DNA from 4 places in the Neobacillus sp. S1115 genome. Region 1 is predicted to be linked to each of the others. Evidence: predicted binding sites of a transcription regulator. Region 1 holds the regulator's gene; each other region holds the start of a gene.

Region 1 (5,731 bases):
TTTCCCAGCACTTGTTTTAGTCCTGTAAGCTGCCACCCATCGACTAACAGTTTTAGGGGAGATCTCGAGTTCAAAAGCTACCTGGGAGGCTTTTTTCCCCTCCTCAACGATTAACTTTGCAACATATTCTTTATACTCTTGAGAATGATGTTTACCCATGTGAACACGTCCTTTTAAATGATGATTGTATTATAATCTAAATCTCATTTTTACGTGTCCACTTTTTAGACTAACCTCATGATACCTCCTATCAAGGACATTTCCACCCCCAATTTCACTCAAATTGTCCTTGATACCGTCTATAATGTTACGCCCCGCTCCATTAATTGACCTCTTTTAGAGCTATCAGCTGGTAAGCCTTAAAGAAGGAGTCACAGAACGCATCCCATTCTTCCGCGGCTTCCATCGATGCTTCACTTACTTCTCCTAAAACAGGTCTTTGCAGCAAGTCCTCTAGTTGGTCCGTAAACTTTTTAATCGTCTCTGAATCGGCTCCCTCAAGAACGCTTGCCACAAACTCGGCAGGTGAATACCAATCAGAAACCCTGCCCAAATCGCGGTAAATTTGCGTTAACAGCAGATTACGCGGTCCCTCCCACTGTTCGTTTACGACCACATCGCGGAAGATACGCGGCAGCGACGAAAATTCCTCCATTACTCCATGGCCGGCAAACACGGAGATAGCCTCCCGTAAAATTTCCGCTCCCTCATTCGTTGCACAGATTTTCTGCAGCAAGACAAGTTCACGCAGATTAAATAACTTTTTCCTAACTTCAATTGGATGGTCCGATTTAATTCCTGGATTAAGCGGCTTATCCAACTGCAAGAAAAGATTATAGATTTTGAATGCCCCCGCCGTCGTTCGCTCAGCGGCATGCTGGATTCGTTTCAACTTGCTTGCTGCGAGTGGATAGTCTTTTACCTTCTTCCCAAAAACACTTCGGAAATCACTGTACAAATTTGCCTCCCGAGAGGCCCTCAGCATAAACCCAGCACAGGCAATCCCAATTTCCAACCGCGACAAGGTCAATACAATTCCGACTGCAACTGCAATCCCCTTATCCTTTGGACCGATTGGATAGGCACGCGCCCCCTTATATTGAATCTCCCCAGTTGGCAGCTCGGCTGTTCCCAGCTTCCATTTGATCCGATTAATCTCGTACCCGTTGCGTTTCTCCTTCTCCTTATCCCCCGGAAGCCAGGATGGTACGATAAATGTCGAAACTTTGTCAGTTCCCGATATTTTTGCCGTCACCACAGAATAATCGGCATGAGCCGCAGAACAGAAAAACTTATTCCCATACAAACGATAACACTTGCCTTCCGGAACCGCCTCCAAAACATTAGCCGGCAAATCAGAACCACCCTGGATTTCTGTCATAAATTGAGCGCCAATGGCAAATTCGCCGTTTAGCCCTTCTTTTGTATGATGTAATATATCTTGAAGTTCTGGATATTCTTCATCCGGAAATTGGTCAAGCAAAGCCACTAAACCATGTGTACATGTCAGCGGACAGGTCACTCCTGCCTCACCCAGCTGATGGATCAGCATTCTTTTCACAAAGCTTTCCCAAGGTGTCATGTTACTGGAAAAAAGACCTTCTCCGAAAATTTCATTCTCTAATTGATGAACTTCTTGAGGACGAACAATCCGGTCAATCCGATGATTAAAAGCATCAAAGTGAAGCATATAGGGGCGGACTTCCGGTCTGGCAATTCTTTCGGCTAACCGGTTCCATTTTGCAGATACTATTGGTGAAAAGGATAATAGTTTTTCGTGGATTTGGCTGTGCTGAGAACCCGTAAATTTCTTGACCACTTTTTGTAAAAACGGTTCATCACGGTACCAATCAAGGTTGTCACGTTTTTCGAGAAATTCATCAAAGCTGTAAGAATTTTTTCCTCTTGCTTCTGTCTCTTGGGAAACAAGCTTCATAAAAACGCCACTCTCCTCATGAATGATAATTCATAATTTTCAATTTAATTTTAAATGTAAGGATATGGAAGCGTCAAATATAAGCAGAAAAACAAAAAAAGAGGCTGAATAATTCAGACCTCTCCTTTATTGGTGCGCCCTTCTATAACGGTATTGGTTCCACTGAAAATGAATAAAGCATCCGATGCAAAAACCTAGAATTGCCACAAAGGCAGCCACCGCGACAAGAATCGTGAACACATAGCCAACACCATTCCATCCCAGCAGGAATCCTACAAATCCAATTCCCAAACACGATACGGCAATTTTTTGATTAAATTGCTGCTGCTCCCAATCCTCAGGGATATAAGCCTTTGGGTCCTTTCTTAAAAATAGTTTTGCTATTTGCATAATCGGATTAAATTCGAATAAAAGACCAGACATACCGGCAACAAATGGTACTAACAAAAACCATTCCTGTCCGGATAACCATGTTAACACAACACTTAAAACAATTGTCCACTGGTTTGTTTTCACGAGCGGACGTGGGATTGAACGAACTGTTTCTGTCATTTTAATCCCAACCTTTCCTATTGGATTACAATAATTACTTGTGTAATCATTTTACCCGCTTCAACTCCTTTTGTATAGTGATCTGTTTAGGAAAAATGTTTCAAAACGAAAAATGGGCCTCTCACCATTTTGGCGAGAAGCCCATTGATTATTTATTCTTCTACTTCGTCGTTTGGATAATGCTTTAAAAAGTAAACAAGTGATTGCAGCTCCACCGCCAGGTCAATATGATGCACGCGGATCGATGAAGGTACATTCAGTCTCGCTGGTGTAAAGTTTAAAATCCCTTTTACATTCGTTTTCACAAGCTTATCTGTAATCTGCTGTGCAACCGGGGCCGGCACCGTCAAAATCGCCACCGAAATATTTTCATCGATCAAATACTGTTCTATATCGTCCATCGAATAAACGGGAACATCGCCTATCGAACCGCCAATTTTTCCGGGGTCCACATCGAAGGCGCAAGCGATTTTTGTATTATTATTTTTTAAAAAATTGTAGTGTAAAAAGGCTGTGCCGAGATTACCCACCCCGATTAACGCTACCTTTGTTAATTCATCTTGATCAAGTGTTTTCCGGAAAAACGATAACAAATAGTTTACGTTATAGCCGTACCCCTTTTTCCCAAGGGCCCCGAAATAAGAGAAATCCCTGCGAATAGTGGCCGAGTCCACCTTTACTGCTTCACTCAATTCTGCAGATGACACCCTCTGCTTGCCAGAAGAATGAAGGTTTTGTAAAAATCGATAATATAAGGGCAGACGCTTTGCTGTTGCCTGTGGTATTTTCATCGTTTCATTGGACATATTTCTCCCACCCTTCAATTTTAATGGATATATTAGATTTCTCTTCTAAAATCACCGTTTTTGCCGCCGGTTTTTTCCACCAGAAAGGTTGGTCCAATCACCATCCCTTTATCAACTGCCTTACACATATCATAGACGGTCAGGGCACAAACAGAGGCGGCTGTTAGCGCTTCCATCTCAACCCCCGTACTGCCTTTGGTTTTCACTGATGCAGCAATATGCAGTGTATATTGTTCCTGCCCGGCCTGCTCCCACGAAAAACTAATATTGATACCTGTTAATGGAATCGGGTGGCACATTGGAATGATATCCCATGTCTTTTTCGCTGCCATCACTGCAGCAACCTGGGCAACTGCTAAGACATCGCCCTTTTTCATTTCGTGGTTTGTGATTTTTTCATAAATTTCAGTGCTTACTGTTATGCTAGACTGGGCAATTGCCGTGCGTGCCGTTTCCGGCTTATCGCTGACATCGACCATCTTGGCCCGGCCTTCTTCATTAAAATGAGTAAATTCAGCCATAAAAAAATCCTCCTACAAAAAATAATACAATATTTTTATGTCCATGTGTGTGAAACTTTGAACTATCAGTATATTTTTTTATAATTCCATTAAAAATTTCACTTCATTGCCGACATTCGGGTAATACGGTAAACTAGTCGTAAGGTAATAGAGGTGAAAAAAATGATTTTATTACAGGTTAACCAATTACAAAAATATTATGGTGCTGAACTTATTTTATCGAATATAAAACTGGAATTACAAACCCGTGACCGTGTTGCCCTTGTCGGACGCAATGGAGCGGGGAAATCAACGTTATTGAAAATCATCGCCGGCGAAATGGGCTATGACGGCGGCGAAATCATCAAACCAAAGGATGTTACCGTTGGTTATTTGGCGCAAAATACGGGTTTGGAGTCCAATCTGTCCATTTGGGAGGAAATGCTGACGGTTTTTGAGAACCTGCAGGCGATGGAAAAATCGCTCCGGAAGCTGGAGAAGCAAATGGCCGATCCTGCTGTTTTCGGAGACCCAGGAAAATACGAACGGGTATTAAAGGAATATGATGAATTGCAAATAAAGTTTAAAGAGCAAGGCGGCTATCAGTATGAAGCCGATATCCGCTCTGTATTGCATGGGTTAAATTTTTCCGATACTACGTTAATGATTTCAAGTCTAAGCGGCGGACAAAAAACGCGTCTTGCGCTAGGCAAGCTATTGCTGACAAGACCTGATATTTTAATTTTGGACGAGCCAACCAACCACCTGGATATCGAAACCCTTTCCTGGCTGGAGCAATATCTGCAGGGCTATGATGGCGCGATTTTAATTGTTTCGCATGACCGCTATTTTTTGGATAAAGTGGTTACAGAGGTGTATGAACTATCACGCCGCCTGATTCAGCGATTTACCGGTAATTATAGCACTTATCTTGAGCAGAAAGCTGCCAATTATGAACGCGACATGAAGCTTTATGAAAAGCAGCAGGAGGAAATTGCCGCGTTAAAGGATTTCATCCAGCGCAACATCGCACGGGCCACTACTACTAAGAGAGCGCAAAGCCGTCGGAAGAAGCTTGAAAAGATGGAAGTCATGGACCGCCCATCAGGGGATGAAAAATCCGCTTCTTTCTCATTTGAAATTGAGCGGCAAAGCGGCAATGATGTACTGACTGTTGATTCTCTTGCTGTCGGCTATGATGGAGAGAAGGTTTCCGAGGATATTTCCTTTCGTGTGTATAAAGGCGACAGCATTGCCCTTGTCGGCCCTAACGGAATCGGGAAGTCGACCCTTTTAAAAACAATTATTAAAAAGCTTCCCGCTTTGGCTGGAACTATTCAATACGGAACCAATTTGTCCATCGGGTATTACGATCAAGAACAAGCCAACCTAACCTCCAATAAACGGGTCTTAAACGAACTATGGGATGAATATCCACTGAAACCGGAAAAGGAAATCCGTACGGTGCTTGGGAATTTCTTATTTTCCGGTGACGATGTGCTTAAAAACGTTTTGTCATTAAGCGGCGGCGAAAAAGCCCGCTTAGCCCTTGCCAAGCTAATGCTCGAGAAAGCAAATTTATTAATATTGGACGAACCTACCAACCATTTGGATTTGGACAGCAAGGAAGTACTTGAGAATGCCTTAATTGATTATCCAGGTACTATTTTGTTTGTCTCACACGACCGTTATTTTATTAACAGAATCGCAACCAAGGTACTAGAATTGAGCCCCACGGGCAGCACTGAATACCTCGGCGACTACGATTATTATGTGGATAAAAAGCTGGAGCAGGAGGAACTTACGGCACTCGCATTGGCTGCCTCCCAGAAGAAGGTTTCTGCTTTAGAGCCTGCTGAAAAAAACAGTTATCAACAGGATAAAGAAACGAAAAAACTGGAACGCCAGCGAAAACGCAAATTGGAAGAAATCGAGGA
Region 2 (5,731 bases), 2.0 Mb from region 1:
TCTTTCGAAAGGGTGATATTGTTGGCAAAAAAATCAAACAACAACAAAAAGCAGAACAATGCAACATCTAAAAATAGCAATAACAAAAATAATAATTCTAAAAAATCAAACCAAAAGAATAAGAATAAATGATTGATAAATATTTTTATTTTATAAAGAATTGAAGAAGGGGTTTTGTTTAATAGGCTCTTTTTTACAATATTTACGAAAACAGCAAATAAATATTTAGAATGATAGCTTGGCAGGAGATGGATTTCTCCTGCCGTTTTTTTGATTTAAGAATATTAAGAGCCTTGAAATTTGCAAGACATCTTGGAATCCAAAAATCAGCGAGGAATATTAAGATATTTATCCGAAAATTCGAATGTTAGGACATCTCTGTTAATAAAGTAATGGTAACGGGCGAAAAGCTTTTTAGAACCGAGAGTTTCATATAGAAGGTTAAGTAATGGCACTGCCATTTGCTTTTACAATAAAAGGAGGGATTAAATGCTGCACATTGTAGCCTGTATTAAGCAAGTACCTGACACCAAAATTATCAAGATGAATCCAAAAACAAACACGATGGACCGGAGGACGGCGCCTGCAATCTTGAATCCGTATGATGCCCATGCGGTTGAAGAGGCGGTTCGTATAAAGAATAGGTATGGAGGACACGTTTCCGTTGTGACGATGGGGCCGCCTCCCGCGGTTAACGCGATTAAAACGTGCATTGAAATAGGCGCTGATGAAGGTTATTTAATCACGGACCGCCGGTTTGCGGGGGCAGATACATTGGCAACGAGTTATGCCGTAACAAAGGCGATTGAAAAAATTGCAAAAATAAAGCCAGTAGATTTAATTATCTGCGGAAAAATGTCCATCGATGGAGATACCGGACAGGTCGGACCGGGAATCGCAAGGCGGCTCGATATTCCACCGTTGACCTCGGTGAACAAGGTAGAGGAAATCAACCAAGAGGAAGGATATGCCATTGTCCATCGCAAGTTAGAGGAAGGCTATGAAGTCGTGAAGTCGACTTTGCCGTGCTTGTTTTCTGTTGAGAAAACAATCAATGAAGTGCCGTATTCTCCGCTTCCCAACATGCTAAAGGCTGCCAGATATAAACCGCATATCTGGTCGGTTGATGACCTGGAGGATGTAGATATTAAGCAGCTTGGTTTGAAGGGCTCGCCAACGATTGTCTCCAAGGTTTGGGCTCCGCAAAAACCGGCAGGGGGAACGTTCTTTGAAGGCAGTCCAGCGGCACAGGTTGAGCAATTGCTCTCTGTCCTTTTTGAAAAGAAAGAACTCTTTGAAATAAAGGGGGAAGTGTAATTGGATTTTCAAGATTACAAAGGTGTTTGGGTATTCATAGAACAAAAAGATGGAGTGGTTGCTTCTGTATCCCTTGAACTATTGGGTGCAGGCAGAAAGCTGGCAGATAAACGGGGAGTAGAATTAGCAGGTATTTTAATCGGAGAAAATGTTAAGCATTTAACAAACACTGTATTTGAATACGGGGCAGATACCGTGTATGTCTATGACCAACCCATCTTTAAACATTACCGGACAGAATCTTATATGAAGGCACTGCTAGAATGCAGCGATAAACATAAACCAGAAATTATCCTGTTTGGGGCCACGTCGACCGGAAAAGACCTGGCAAGCGCGGTAGCCACCGACCTGCCGACAGGTTTGACGGCGGATACGACGGAACTCGATGTGGAAGAGGAAACAGGGTTGCTATTGGCGAGCAGGCCAGCTTTCGGCGGAAATATCATGGCAACCATTCTTTGTAAAAAATACCGGCCGCAAATGGCGACGGTTCGCTCCAAAGTCATGAAGGCGCTGCCTCCACAGCCAGGGAGATCAGGTAAGATAGTGGAAGAGACCATAGCTTTAAAGGAAGAAGATATTCGCACGAAAGTCTTGGAGATTGTTAAGGCAACGGTAAAGAAAGTAAGAATCGACGAAGCGGATATCATTGTTGCAGGCGGAAAAGGGCTAGGTAGTTACGAAGGATTTCAGTTAATCCACCAATTGGCGGAAACGCTAGGAGGCGCGGTTGGTGCGAGCCGCGATGTAGTAGAAGCGGGCTGGATTGACCACGCCCATCAAGTCGGGCAAACTGGTGTGACGGTAACGCCAAAGATTTATTTTGCGATTGGAATTTCCGGTGCGATTCAACATATCGTCGGAATGAAAAATTCCGGGTTAATCATTGCCATCAATAAGGACAAAGAAGCCCCGATTTTCCAGAACTGTCATTATGGAATTGTCGGTGACGCCTTTGAAATCGTTCCAATCCTAATCGAACAGTTTAAACAGGCTTTATCGAGAGAAAAGGTAAGTCAGACCAGCCAAGGCTGATAAAAAAGTGTCTGGGTGAGAAACGAATATGATTGGTCTATTTAGGCTGTCGAAAAAACTTTCGATAGCCTTTTATTCTGATTCTTTATTCTTATTGGTGTACGTCCATTTTTAACCGGGGTTCGGACACTTCCATTGTTTTTTTAAACTATTTTGTCCGAAGGATGCCCCAGGTTCGGACACTTCTACCTCTTTTTTAAACGGTTTTGTCCGAAGGATGCCCAGGTTCGGACAAATCCACCTCATTTCAACAGTTTTGTCCGAAGGATGCCCCAGGTTCGGACACTACCTCTTCTTTTTAACACGATTTTGTCCGAAGTTTGCCGAAGCTCAGCCACTTCCACCTCTTTTTAAATCGATTTTTCCCTTAAATTAATAGTTGACAAAAAAGTGAACTGTGATTTATATCACATAAAAAAATAGGAGTAATTGGATATTCTAAAACAAGACCAATGAAAAGAGGGAAAGTGAAAAATGTCGATGTTATGTTATCAATGTGAGCAAACACCAACAGGGGGATGTAATGTGATTGGTGTTTGCGGAAAAGATGAAACTATCGCGAGTTTACAAGACACAATTATTTTTGGATTAAAGGGGATTGCTGCTTATCGGACGCATGCAAACCAACTGGGGTTCACAGATCCTTTTGTTGATGTGACAACACATGAAGCTCTTTATATGACATTAACAAATTCAAACTTTAATGTTCAGGAACATATCGATATGGCCATGAAAGTGGGGCAGTCCGCCATCCGCGTGATGGAGATGCTTGATGAGGCCCATACTAAACGGTTGGGAATTCCGGAACCGATTCGTGTCAGTCAAAATAAAATTGAAGGAAAAAGTATCGTTGTGACGGGGCACAATCTATTTGCTTTGGAAGAATTACTAAAGCAAACTGAAGGAAAAGGGATTAATATCTACACTCATTCCGAAATGCTTCCTGCCCATGGTTATCCGGCATTAAAGAAATACTCTCACTTAAAAGGGAATATTGGAAAGGCATGGTATGATCAGCGCAGGCTTTTTGAGAAATTCCCTGGTGCCATTTTAGCAACAACTAACTGTGTCATGCCAATTAAAGGAACTTATGCTGATCGGATGTTTTCCTATGAAGTCGCTGGTCTTGAGAATGTTCAAAAAATCATTAACGAAGACTTCTCGCTACTAATCGAAAGAGCTCTTGAATTACCGGAAGCAGAGATTGACTCTGAAGAAACTTTACTAACAGGATTCCACCACGAGACAGTTTTGGGGTTGGCTCCTGAAGTTATTGCAGCCGTGAAAGAAGGCAAAATCAAACGGTTCTTTGTCATTGCTGGTTGTGATGCACCAGGTCAAGGCGGCAATTATTATCGTGAATTGGTCACTTCATTACCTCAAGATACCGTTATTTTAACAACATCATGCGGAAAGTTCAGATTTAATGACGTGGATTATGGGGTAGTTCCAGGAACAGATATTCCTCGCTATATTGATTTAGGACAATGCAATAATTCCGTTTCTACTATAAAGATAGCAAAAGCATTAGCAGATGCATTCGAATGCGAAGTCAATGAACTTCCAGTCAGTATTGTATTATCATGGTTTGAACAAAAGGCAGTAGCCATTCTATTAGGGCTTTTCAGTTTAGGAATTCAGGATATTCGGATTGGGCCAAAAGCGCCTGAATTTATTTCTGAAGGTGTATTAAATGTTCTTCAAGATACGTTTAATTTGAAATTAATCGGCTCAGTAAAAGAAGATATGGAAGCAATGTTAAGTCTTTCCTAAAAATTTATATCAATATTCTATTAAACACCTAGATTGTCAAGAAAGGAATTATTCTTGGCAATCTTTTTTATTTTCCTACATTACAGGGGAGTGGATACCACTCATGTTTTTGCCTGATTTTTGGCGGCTTTTTATTAGATAGGCTATATTTGAAAGCAAAATGGAATAATTTAAAGAAAGGGGGATTTATAATATGTCTCTTCTAAAATGGAAAAGGGGATATTGATATGAAAAAGCTGATTGTCTTCTTTGCCTTCGTCATTTTGATTGGAAACCTTGCAGGTTGCGGTATTCAAATCGGAAACAACAACGCCGAAAAAAACAACAGCAAGAACAATAGCACCGCCAACAATAATGATAAGAACAATAATGGCACTTCCGACAATAATAAGGGTAATAAAGAACCAACGACAAATTCAGAAACCATTAATGATTATTATCCTATGAAGAAAAATACTCGGTATATATATGAAGGAACAGGAAACGAATTTGCCTCTTATGATGTTTACAATGATTATATTTCTGAAGAAAAAGTTCAACAAAGAATCGATAATGGCGGTACCGTTTTGGTCAATGTATTGGAACTTAAGGATGGCAAGCTTACTAAAGTCTTCTCAAGAGGAGAAACCTACTACAGAGAAAATCTGTTAAAAGCTAGCAATGATGAAAAAGAAGTCATTTTGATGACTCCATTAACAAAGGGGACTACTTGGACATTAAAGGATGGAAGAGTGAGAACAATCACGAATACGGCAGTAGATATTACAACGCCAACAGGGAACTATAAAGCAATCGAAGTTACCACAAAAAATACAAAAGATAAAACCATTGATTATTATGCTAAAAACGTAGGTTTAGTTAAATCTATTTTTGTATCTGGCGGTACTGAAATATCCTCCACACTAACTAAAATAGAGGAAAATGTGCCATTGGTTCAGAACATCAACTTTTTTTACCCGAATATTGATGACGGAAAGCTTTATATTAAAAGCAAGCAAATAAAGTTTTATACCAATGACATTACGAGGAAAGTTTTGGCGCAGGCATACAAGGAGCCAATAAACAATCAATTGGGAGTTGTTTTTTCGAAAAATACGGAGATTAACAGCTTATATTTAAACCAAGATGGAATTGTGTATATCGATTTGAATCAGGCCTTTAGGGATGAAATGTCTGCTGGAGCAGCATATGAAGAAATGCTCCTTCAAAGCGTTGTCAATACAGTAGGTCAATATTATCAAACGGCAAAAGTATATCTTACCATTGATAATAAGCCCTATGAATCAGGCCATATCAGCATGAAAAAAGGAGAGTACTTTAAGGTACAAACTCAGAACTCCATTGAGATGAAGGATTCTCACTAATACACTTAAAAAAAGACCAGTTCATGCTAACGGGTTCCGTTAACTATCGCAAACATTAAAAATGTAATGCAAAATGACCTTCAAATTGTATGGCTATTTGGAGGTCTGTTTTTGTTGATAGGAAAGGATTTCGATAATTATTTTGGGAGAATTTGTACTCTGGGTAAGTAAAATAAACGGAGAAATTCCGGCTAAATTAGGAAATACCGATATTTCCTTAAAAATAGGGGGAGTTTTTCCGC
Region 3 (5,731 bases), 2.4 Mb from region 1:
GGTGGGCGTCCATGACTGAGTTATTATTAAAGTATTTTCGAACGAAGCAGCAGGAAGCGGAAAAGGAAAAAACGTACGATACACAGTGTCCATTTTGCAGCATGCAATGTAAGATGCAGTTGATCGAACAATCGATTATTTCTAGGAAAAAATATATGACAGTGGGGAAGGATAATCCAACTTCCGAGGGTCGCTTATGCATGAAGGGTGCAAATGCCCATCAACATGCCTTCCATCGCGACCGTTTGAAATACCCGTTATTAAAAGTAAATGGGGAATTTGTGCGCATTTCCTGGGAGGAAGCATTAAACCACATCAAAGAAAAGGTTACCCAAATTCAGGAGGAGGATGGTCAGAATGCCTTGGCCGTTTACGGAAGTGCGTCAATAACAAATGAAGAAGCCTACCTGCTGGGTAAATTTGCACGGGTAGCGTTAAAAACCAAATACATTGATTATAATGGCCGTTTTTGCATGTCTGCCGCAGCTTCCGCCGCCAACCAAACGTTTGGAATGGACAGAGGCTTCACCAACAGCTTATCCGAAGTTCCGTTTGCACGGTGCATTATTTTAGCAGGAACAAACATTGCCGAATGTCAGCCTACTATCATGCCATATTTTGAGAAGGCAAAAGAAAACGGTGCTTTTATCATTGCCATAGACCCTCGAGAAACGGCGACAACGAAAATGGCTGATTTACATTTACAGCTAAAACCGGGTACTGATGCGGTACTAGCCAACGGGTTATTAAAGGTCATCATCCAAGAAGGATATTTGGATCATGGGTTTTTAAAGAAGCGGGTAAAGGGTTTTGAAGCTGTTAAAGACTACGTCCTCAGCTTGGAGTTGGACCAAATTGCAGACCAAACAGGAGTATCCGTCGAGCAAATTCGAACAGCGGCGAGAAAGTTTGGAAAAGAAGAATCAGGAATGATTTTTACCGCTAGAGGAGTGGAGCAGCAAATAGATGGCTCATTTACTGTGCGTAATTTCCTGAATATTCTGCTTGTTACTGGTAAAATCGGGAAGCCAAATTGTGGTTATGGAGCGATTACCGGTCAGGGAAATGGCCAAGGAGCAAGAGAACACGGTCAAAAAGCAGACCAGCTTCCAGGTTACCGCTCAATTGAAAATGAGGAACATCGCGAATTTATGGCCCGTGTCTGGGGAATCCCTGTGGAGGAATTGCCCGGAAAGGGCATTTCAGCCTATGAAATGATGGAAAAAATTCATGAAGGTGAAATAACGGGAATGCTGCTCATGTGTTCCAACCCGATTGTTTCCAATCCGAATGCCGTTTTCGTACAAGAAGCTCTAAAAAAATTAAAATTCTTCGTTGCCGTTGATTTATTTGTGTCCGAGACTGCTAGATTAGCAGATTTAATTTTACCAAGTTCTTCTTATATTGAAGATACAGGGACAATGACGAATGTAGAGGGACGGGTATTGTTAAGGGAAGCGAGCTTTCCTAGTCCTGGAGAGGTGAAACATGATTGGGAGATAATTTGTGACATCGCTAGAGTTCTTGGTCAGGAGAAACATTTTTCCTATTCATCTCCGGAAGCCATTTTTAATGAATTACGAATGGCGAGCCGTGGAGGAATCGCTGATTATTTCGGCATAACATATGATCGTTTAAAAAAGGAAGGCGGTTTGTTATGGCCGTGTCCGGATGAATCCAGCAATGGGACAAATAGATTGTTCGAAACTTCTTTTGCCCATCCGGATGGCAAAGCGGTTATGGCGGTAGTGCCAAATGAATTGGCCGCTTCCAAAGAAAAAACAAACGAAGAGTATCCGTTATATCTAACAACAGGCCGAGTCGTTTCGCATTATTTAACAGGTGTGCAAACAAGAAAAAGCTCGGCATTAGCCGCAAGAAACATTGAATCCTTTCTGGAAATCCACCCTTCAACGGCAAAGGCCTACGGAATCGGCGATGAAAAGTTGGTGAAAATCGAATCTAGAAGGGGGAGTATTGTTGTGAGAAGCAAATGGTCGGAAACAATACGTCCGGATACGGTGTTTGTTCCTTTTCATTGGGCGGATTCGCAAAATGTTAACTTGCTCGTAGCAAAGGAACTGGATCCGATTTGCAAAATGCCGGGTTATAAATTGAGTGCGGTTAAAGTAAGCCCGCTTTTTTGAATGAAAGCTTTAATTTAAAAACTACGTTAGGAAACCTTACATGAATGGTAACAAGTTGAAAAGGGTGTGATATATTTTAAAAAACTTAACAAGGAGGGAATGCCAGGTGGAGAAGAAAAAGCTAGTTCTAGTTGGGAATGGAATGGCTGGTGTAAGAACCATTGAAGAAATCCTGAGTATTTCAAAAGAATTGTTTGAGATTACTATTTTCGGAAGCGAGCCGCATCCGAATTATAATAGAATTTTGCTCTCGAAGGTTCTGCAGGGTGATACAAGTGTTCAAGATATAACTTTAAATGACTGGGCATGGTATCGTACTAACAATATTCAGTTATATACGGGTGAAACAGTCATCAAAATTGATTGCAGCAGGAATGCAGTCATTACAGATAAAGGGAGGATAGAACCTTATGATGAATTAATTTTGGCAACGGGTTCGCTACCCTTCATCCTTCCAATACCGGGTAAGGATTTAGATGGGGTAACTGCTTTTCGTGATATTAAAGACACAGAAGTCATGCTTGAAACATCCAAACAATTTAAAAAGGCAGCAGTAATTGGAGGAGGCCTGCTGGGGCTTGAAGCGGCAAGGGGACTACTAAACTTAGGAATGGATGTTACGGTCATCCATCTTGCCCCCTATTTGATGGAACGCCAATTAGACCCAACCGCCGGGAAACTGCTGCAAACAGAATTAGAAAAACAAGGCGTGAACTTCTTATTAGAAAAACCAACACAGGAAATCTTGGGAGAAGAACGGGTAAAAGGATTAAGGTTCAGTGATGGGACAGACCTTGAAGCGGACTTAGTGGTGATGGCAGCCGGAATCAGACCAAATGTTGACCTGGCAAAAGAAAGCGGACTCCTTGTCAATCGCGGCATTGTTGTCAATGACTATATGGAAACGAATATCCCTCATATTTATGCGGTTGGTGAGTGTGCAGAGCACAACGGAATTGCTTATGGTTTAGTGGCACCTTTGTACGAACAAGGAAAAATTTTAGCCAAACAAATCTCCAAGGTAAGAACGGAACCTTATAAAGGCTCTATTTTATTTACCCAGTTGAAGGTTTCGGGTGTTGAAGTTTTTTCAGCCGGTGACTTTTATGAGGAGAAAGACAAAAAAGCCATCAAAGTCTTTGATGAACAAAATAACATTTACAAGAAAATCGTCTTATCGGGTGATCAAATTGTCGGTGCTGTTCTATTTGGTAACAGCAGCGAAGGAAACCGTTTAGTTTCCATGATTCAAAAGAAAACAGACATTTCCAATTTAACAAAAGTGGCCATTTTAAACCAAAATGGTGAGGATTCCGGAGACAGTCTGACTGCTGCCATGAGCAATGAAGAAATTATTTGCGGCTGCAATGGCGTGTCAAAAGGTACTATCATCGAAGCGATTCAGGAAAAAGGCTGTTCGACCGTCAATGATATTAAGGAATGTACGAGTGCATCCCGTTCCTGCGGAGGCTGCAAACCACTTGTAGCAGAGATTTTACAGATTACCTTAGGATCCGAGGCTGATGTCTCTTTGCAAAAAGAACCGATTTGCAGCTGTACATCACTATCAAGAGATGAAGTGATTGAAGAAATTAAAACAAAAGGGTTGACCCACATAAAAGAAGTTATGTTTGTCCTGGGTTGGAGCACGGAAGAAGGCTGCTCGAAATGCCGCCCTGCTCTAAATTACTATTTGGGAATGGTTAATCCAACCGGTTATGAAGATGAAAAACAATCGCGTTTTGTGAATGAGCGTATGCATGCGAATATTCAAAAAGATGGAACATATTCAGTCGTTCCACGGATGTATGGAGGTGTGACAAATTCACATGACCTAAGGAGGATTGCAGACGTGGTTGATAAATATGATATTCCATTAGTCAAATTAACAGGGGGACAGAGAATTGACTTGCTTGGGGTCAAAAAAGAAGACCTGCCAAAAGTATGGAAGGATTTGGACATGCCGTCCGGGTTTGCTTACGGAAAATCGCTTCGGACGGTAAAAACCTGTGTCGGAGATCAGTTTTGCCGATTCGGCACCCAGGATTCAATCAGTCTGGGAACCATGCTGGAAAAGAGATTTGAAGGGCTGCAAACTCCTCATAAAGTAAAAATGGCCGTATCCGCCTGTCCTAGAAGCTGCGCTGAGTCGGGATTCAAAGATATTGGTTTTATCGGAATAGATGGTGGCTGGGAAATTTATGTCGGCGGAAATGGGGGAACCCACATTCGCGGGGGAGACATATTGTACAAAGTAAAAACGGAAGAAGAAGTTATGGGGATTACGGGCGCCTACCTGCAATATTATCGGGAAACAGCCAACTATTTAGAACGAACATCGGCCTGGATTGAGCGTGTTGGTTTGGAGCATGTCCGCGCTGTGTTAGATGATCAGGAAAAACGTGCAGCATTAAATGCCAGAATGGAAGAGGCTATATCAGTCATTAGGGACCCTTGGAAAGAAATTACTGAGGATCAAAAAGTGCGAAAAGAGCTGTTTGAAAGCATGGTCATGTCGTAAGAATGATAATAGGTGGAGGGGGGAATAATTCCTGTGAATAAAAGCATATCAAAAATTCCGCTTGGCTATGTTCATGAATTCCCGGAGCGCTTAGGTAAAACGGTTCAAATAGGGGATAAAGAAGTGGCGGTTTTCAAATTATCAAACGGGATGTTTCGGGCAGTTGAAAATCGGTGTCCTCACCGCGGCGGAGTATTAAGTCAAGGAATCGTAAGCGGTGAGTTTGTCTTTTGTCCGATGCATGATTGGAAAATTTGTTTGCAAGATGGTAAAGTTCAAAAGCCCGATATTGGATGTGTGAAAAGCTATCAAACAATAATAGAAGGGGAAGATGTATTTCTTCTTATTGATGAAAGATAATTGAGAGGAAGAGGGCCCCATCAAAATATGGTGGAGCTCTCTTTAAAGTGTCCGAACGAAACAAGCAAAAATCTTCCTTTATAATTATTAACCTCTCGTTTCAAATCCTTCCGCGGATACAGTTTGGCTTATTGAATCCTTTTTCCTTTTTTATATACCAAATGAAGCACTAATCCAGTAAAGAAAAAGCCGCCAATAAAGTTTCCGATTGTGACAGGAATTTGATTCCAAAGCCACCAGTCCCCAAACGAAATATGCGCGCCCATTAACATGGCTGTTGGAATAAGGAACATGTTTACGACAGCATGCTCAAAGCCGTGGGCAAAAAAGAGAAAGACCGGAAGCCACATGGCGGCAATTTTTCCAATAGTAGAACTCGATACAAAGGCCATAAAGGCTCCGAGCGTTACCATCCAATTACAAAGAACCGCTTTAGTTACCGATAGGATGATACCTTCTCCGCCCATACTTTTATAGGCTAGGGTTTTTCCTTCGGCAACGGTGATAATCTTTTCAATCATCGGTCCGTCCGTTAAATGACCAAGCTTGGTGGCGGCGATATAAAATAATACGCCATACAAAATGCTTCCTAAGAGATTTCCAAGAAAAGCCCAGAAGAAGTTATAAATAACGTTCCAAGTAGAGGTTAGCCCTCTGATTTTAGCAAGCGGCAGCATCGCGAAATTGCCGGTTACCAATTCCA
Region 4 (5,731 bases), 440 kb from region 1:
TGAAGCTCTGAAAGAGGCGCACCCTGACGTCGACATTTACATCGCTGCCCTTGACGAGAAGCTGAACGACCATGGCTACATCGTACCAGGACTTGGTGATGCTGGAGACCGGTTGTTTGGGACGAAATAATTCTATAATAATTACCTGAGTCAGGCTGAACGCCTGGCTTTTTGTGTGGAATTCCACGTGAAAAAATGGGGTTGGAAAGTAAGATAGGGATTTTGGAAAGTATTTCGCTAAAAAGTGTAAGTAAAAGGCATTAAAGTGGAAAGTATCCGATTTAATTTGGAAAGTAAATCTCCCAATTTGGAAAGTATATCCAAATAAATGGAAATTCTTCAAAAAAGGTAATTGAAAAGTTACCTGAGCCAGGCTGAACGCCTGGCTTTTTGTGTGGAATTCCACGTGAAAAAATGGGGTTGGAAAGTAAGATAGGGATTTTGGAAAGTATTTCGCTAAAAAGTGTTAGTAAAAGGCATTAAAGTGGAAAGTATCCGATTTAATTTGGAAAGTAAATCTCCCAATTCGGAAAGTATATCCAAATAAATGTAAATTCTTCAAAAAAGGTAATTGAAAAGTTACCTGAGCCAGGCAGAACGCCTGGCTTTTTGTGTGGAATTCCACGTGAAAAATGGGGTTGGAAAGTAAATAGGGATTTTGGAAAGTATTTCGCTAAAAAGTGTAAGTAAAAGGAACAAAATGGAAATTATCCGATTTAATTTGGAAAGTAAATCTCCCAATTCGGAAAGTATATCCAAATAAATGTAAATTCTTCAAAAAAGGTAATTGAAAAGTTACCTGAGCCAGGCAGAACGCCTGGCTTTTTGTGTGAAATTCCACGTGAAAAATAGGGTTGGAAAGTAAAATAGGGATTTTGGAAAGTATTTCGCTAAAAAGTGTAAGTAAAAGGCACAAAGTGGAAAGTGTCCGATTTAATTTGGAAAGTAAATCATAAAAATCGGAAAGTAAATCCAAAAATTGCAAATAACCAACAAAAATAACGAGCTAGAATCCAAGGCTACCTGCATACTTTCCCCTTCCAAAGAAAACGATATGGAAAAAAGGGGGATTTTCACATGAAATTGGTACTCGCACTGCTCCTCACCTTCGGAACTATTAATGTTGGGACCACCGGCATCCCGGCCATACCGAAAATCCTAATCCATCCCCCAATCCAAAAATCAACAAAAGATACCGTCGCCATCGTTATGCTTGACCATCCGAAAACAGAACAGGAAATCAAGCAGCTGCTCGCACCCTATAAAGACATCAAGCTGCGCCGGGTCTACCAAAAGGCCATTAACGGTTTCTCGATTCAAGGGCCGCCAAGTGCAATCGCCCGTCTAGATGCCCAGACCCGGAACCGCCAGCAAACACAAATCCAGCATGTCTCCCCGGTAACAGAGTATCGGGTCGAGACCGAGGAAAGCGTGAAAATCATTGGCGGCGAGGCGGTGCGCGGTTTTTTTTCAAAAAAGAATGAACGTCTGACCGGCCGCGGTGTGACGGTCGGGGTTATCGATACCGGGGTGGACTACACCCATCCGGACCTTGCCCGGAATTATGCGGGCGGCCATGACCTTGTCGATAACGACCAAGACCCGATGGAAACACTCACGCAAGGCCGGGCTACGATCCACGGTACCCATGTCGCCGGCATCATTGCCGCCAATGGAAAAATCAAAGGCGTGGCCCCGGAGGCAAAAATTGTTGCGTACCGCGCGCTTGGTCCAGGCGGCGGGGGAACGACGGAGCAGGTGCTGGCAGCGATTGACCAGGCCATCAAAGACAAGGTCGACATCATGAACCTCTCACTTGGCAACAGCATTAACGGTCCCGACCTGCCAATCAGTCAGGCGCTCGACCGTGCTGTCGAAAATGGGATCGTCGCCGTTGCGGCATCGGGCAATTCCGGACCAAATGTGTGGACGGTCGGTTCTCCGGGAACATCCGCGAAAGCAATTTCGGTCGGCGCATCAACGCCTACCATGGAAATTCCCCAACTATTAATAGAAGGAATGCAAAATCCGCTCCGGATTCAGCCAATGGAGGGGTCGGGGAATTGGGCGCTTGACCGGACGCTCCCAATCGTCGACGGCGGCATCGGCCAACCCAGCGAACTCGAGAACGTTCAGGGGAAAATCGTTCTAATGAAGCGCGGCGAATTGACTTTTTCGGAAAAAGCAAAAAATGCCCATGAAGCCGGGGCTAAGGCCGTCGTGGTCGCCAACAATCTAAAGGGCACGTTTATCGGCAATCTCGATGCGCCTGCTGCTATACCGATTGGGTCGATTACCAAAAGCGAGGGGGAATTTTTACGAAAAAAACTGAAAAACACCAGTGTGACGGCAAGACTCAAAATAAATGAAGAAATTGACCGGCTTGCTGACTTCAGTTCCAGGGGTCCCGTCACGGATACATGGGATATCAAACCGGACCTCGTTGCCCCAGGGGTGGCCATCAATTCGACGATTCCTGGCGGCTACTTAAGCCTGCAGGGGACGAGCATGGCGGCACCGCATGTAGCCGGCGCCTGTGCACTGATCAAGCAGGCCCATCCGGATTGGACGCCGGAGCAGATTAAGGCGGCGCTGATGAATACCGCCAAACCGCTGGCAAAGGAACCTGGTGAGCCAAGCAGCAGCATGAGCCCGGGAACAACGCGGAAACCAATCGAAATCGGTCCAATCGGCAAGAACCAAAACAAAACCAAGATTAGCCCCGGACCCTACTACCGCACATACGAGCAGGGGGCCGGCCGCATCCAGGTCGATGACGCGATCCAGACGGAATCGCTGGTCATGCCGGGCAGCATTCGGTTTGGAAAGTTTAGCAGCCTGAAAAATGTTCATAAAGCCCAATTAAAAGTTGAAAATATCAGCGACAGTCCAAAACGCTACACGTTTGACATCCCGCAGCACATCGACGGCTTGGAGTGGCGTTTCCCGCTCGCGTTCACACTTGAGCCGAAAGAAACAAAAGAAATTACCGTGGAGCTCGCCGTCGACCCGCAGATTTTCAAAGGGAAAATTCACGATGGTTTTCTAACCTTACATGCTGGGAGCCAGTCCATCCATATCCCGTTTTTGTATGTTCTTGAGGAGCCGGGATACCCTCGGATTATGGGCTTTGATTTTGCAGAAGGAGATGAGCCAGGCACTTACCAGTATGAGGTCTACGTACCGGGGGGAGCGGAGGAATTTGGAATCGCCTTATTCAACCCTGACGATTACCGCTTTGTCGGCTTTCTTGACACAAGCACCGATGTAAAGAAGGGACTGATCCGTAAAGCCTTCAAAGCTGAAGACCTTCCATACGAAGGGACCTACCGAGCCAAAGTCTTCGCCAAAAAGGCGGGCAAAGAGGATTTTATTGAAACGATGATTTCTATTTATAAAAATTAAGACAAAAATTAGGGCGGCAAACGAAGTGAGAATGCCGCCTGAAATTCCACCTAACCTTTGGGAAATTTTTTAAAAAGTCAGAAAGAAATGTTCACAAAATGGACACAAAATAGCCAAAAAAACTTCAAAAATTACAATACAATAAGAGTGTTGACTTTCACTTCCAAATCGCAAAAAAATTGGGAAATTGTTTGTGGAATAATTCACGTAAATTCATTGACAATGCATGGTGCCTATTGTATGCTAACAAAGGGTGTGCATGGTAGGGTTTTCATCAAAATTTAATTTGACAAAATCCCGCGCATGATTTATCATAATCACCTTTTGTTTTTCATTCTCTACGCAGTGAGGATGATTTTATTATGCAAAAGAACCGCAATCCTTTTCAAGCCATGGCTTTAATGTCTGCTATTGTTTCCCAGTTGGTCGGCTCCATTCTGATTGGCATTTTTGCCGGAAGGTGGCTGGACGGAAAATGGGGTACAGAACCAATATTCTTAATAATCGGACTGCTCCTGGGTCTTGCGGCAGGGGTTTATTCTATGCTTGTCTCAATCCGCCATTTCTATTCAGGAGATAAATAACCATGCCAGATTTCAGAGAAATGTACAACAGGCAGAGAAAATGGATGTTTTACTTGTTGTCCATTTATGTTCTTGGCTGGGGCTTCACTACATACAAAACGACTTTCCTTGGGTTGATCCTTGGGACATGCTTTAGCTTCATTATGCTTTGGATGTTAGTGAGAAAGACAGAGAAATTCGACAAAGCCGTTTCGGCAGGGAAAAAGGTCAAATCATTGGGCTCGCTGCAAAGAATGGCGATCTCGGCAATAGCGGTAATGATTGCGTTAGAATACCCTGATTATTTTCAAATAGTTAGTGTTGTTTTGGGACTAATGACAGCCTATATTGTCATTATGATAGATTATTTTTATCATGCTCTGCATGCTCAAAAGTGAAGGGAAGCGAGGTGAGTTTATATGCATCATGGGGCTCCTGAGTTTGAATTGTTTGGTCTCTGGTTTAACGGGGCAAACGTTCTTATGATCACAATTGCAAGTGCAATTGTATTTCTTATTGCCGTATTAGCAACCCGCAAGCTGGCAATGAAACCTACGGGGATGCAAAACTTTATGGAATGGGTGATGGACTTTGTAAAAGGCATCATCAACAGCACAATGGATTGGAAAGAAGGCGGGCGATTCCACATCCTGGGGATTACATTAATCATGTATATTTTTGTATCAAATATGCTGGGTCTTCCTTTCGCAATCGTCGTTGACGATAAGCTTTGGTGGAAATCACCGACAGCTGACCCGATTATTACGTTAACCCTAGCGGTCATGATTTTGGGTCTTACCCACTATTACGGCGTCAAGCTAAAGGGCGCAAAAGGATATGGAGAAGGCTTCTTCACTCCAATGAAATTCTTATTCCCGTTAAAGATTATCGAGGAATTTGCGAACACATTGACGCTTGGTCTGCGTCTTTACGGTAACATTTACGCTGGTGAATTGCTTCTATCGCTCTTGGCAGCGGGATTAGCACACCAAGGAATCGCCGGCACAATCGCCGCCATTCCGCTTACACTTGTATGGCAAGGCTTCTCAATCTTCGTCGGATCCATCCAAGCGTACATCTTTACTATGTTAACGATGGTTTATATGGCACACAAAGTGAGTCATGACCATTAATATAATTTTTTATAAAAAATAAAACATATTTATACATTTTAAGGAGGAACAAAATAATGAATCTTATAGCAGCAGCAATTGCAATTGGTCTAGCAGCAGTAGGCGCAGGTATTGGTAACGGTCTTATCGTAGGACGTACAGTTGAAGGTATCGCTCGTCAGCCAGAAGCACGTGGTTTACTACAAACTACAATGTTCATCGGGGTTGCGTTAGTAGAAGCATTACCGATCATCGGCGTTGTTATCGCGTTCATGGTCTTAAACCGATAAAATTAAAAAACTCCAAATGGCGAAGCGGACTTTTAAGAGACAACCTTCGCCATTCTATTATGTCTGTTTTTGCATAGTGAGCAACTCTTGAAAGGAGTGAACCCAGGGTGTTAACAAGCAGTTTAGTATTAGGTGCAGCCGAGCATAGCGCCGGCCACGTTAATTATGGAGATATCTTCTTCCAACTGATCGTGTTTATTGTCCTCTTGGCATTGCTGAAAAAGTTTGCGTGGGGTCCATTAATGGGCATCATGAAACAGCGCGAAGAGCATATTGCAAGTGAAATCAACGCAGCTGAAGAAAGCCGCGGAGAAGCGAAGAAGCTTTTAGAAGAACAAAGAAATCTTTTAAAAGAAGCCCG

The links. Region 1 encodes Rex, which represses fermentation and respiration genes when NADH is low (regulators of the CRP and FNR family bind a similar motif). Its sites were predicted from a motif close to TTGTGAAATATTTCACAA; they were not measured.
Region 2: the regulator Rex is predicted to act here: its motif matches at 2,748-2,765, upstream of hcp (hydroxylamine reductase).
Region 3: the regulator Rex is predicted to act here: its motif matches at 2,212-2,229, upstream of nirB (nitrite reductase large subunit NirB).
Region 4: the regulator Rex is predicted to act here: its motif matches at 3,597-3,614, upstream of ACZ5B7_RS29435 (AtpZ/AtpI family protein).

What each region holds. Positions count from the first base shown of each region.
Region 1 covers NZ_AP038275.1:246,661-252,391, reverse strand. The annotation lists gene ACZ5B7_RS01420 (transposase) at 1-159, opposite strand, end outside; gene ACZ5B7_RS01415 (acyl-CoA dehydrogenase family protein) at 323-1,936, opposite strand; gene ACZ5B7_RS01410 (DUF4395 domain-containing protein) at 2,063-2,488, opposite strand; gene ACZ5B7_RS01405 (redox-sensing transcriptional repressor Rex) at 2,641-3,294, opposite strand; gene moaC (cyclic pyranopterin monophosphate synthase MoaC) at 3,327-3,815, opposite strand; gene ACZ5B7_RS01395 (ABC-F family ATP-binding cassette domain-containing protein) at 3,978-5,731, shown strand, end outside.
Region 2 covers NZ_AP038275.1:2,247,277-2,253,007, forward strand. The annotation lists gene ACZ5B7_RS11010 (electron transfer flavoprotein subunit beta/FixA family protein) at 490-1,317, shown strand; gene ACZ5B7_RS11015 (electron transfer flavoprotein subunit alpha/FixB family protein) at 1,318-2,352, shown strand; gene hcp (hydroxylamine reductase) at 2,827-4,125, shown strand; gene ACZ5B7_RS11025 (GerMN domain-containing protein) at 4,353-5,489, shown strand.
Region 3 covers NZ_AP038275.1:2,675,635-2,681,365, forward strand. The annotation lists gene ACZ5B7_RS12975 ((2Fe-2S)-binding protein) at 1-15, shown strand, start outside; gene nasC (assimilatory nitrate reductase catalytic subunit NasC) at 12-2,147, shown strand; gene nirB (nitrite reductase large subunit NirB) at 2,254-4,668, shown strand; gene nirD (nitrite reductase small subunit NirD) at 4,702-5,028, shown strand; gene ACZ5B7_RS12995 (formate/nitrite transporter family protein) at 5,157-5,731, opposite strand, start outside.
Region 4 covers NZ_AP038275.1:6,061,174-6,066,904, reverse strand. The annotation lists gene upp (uracil phosphoribosyltransferase) at 1-130, shown strand, start outside; gene ACZ5B7_RS29440 (S8 family serine peptidase) at 1,078-3,405, shown strand; gene ACZ5B7_RS29435 (AtpZ/AtpI family protein) at 3,765-3,989, shown strand; gene ACZ5B7_RS29430 (ATP synthase subunit I) at 3,992-4,366, shown strand; gene atpB (F0F1 ATP synthase subunit A) at 4,388-5,101, shown strand; gene atpE (F0F1 ATP synthase subunit C) at 5,158-5,370, shown strand; gene ACZ5B7_RS29415 (F0F1 ATP synthase subunit B) at 5,478-5,731, shown strand, end outside.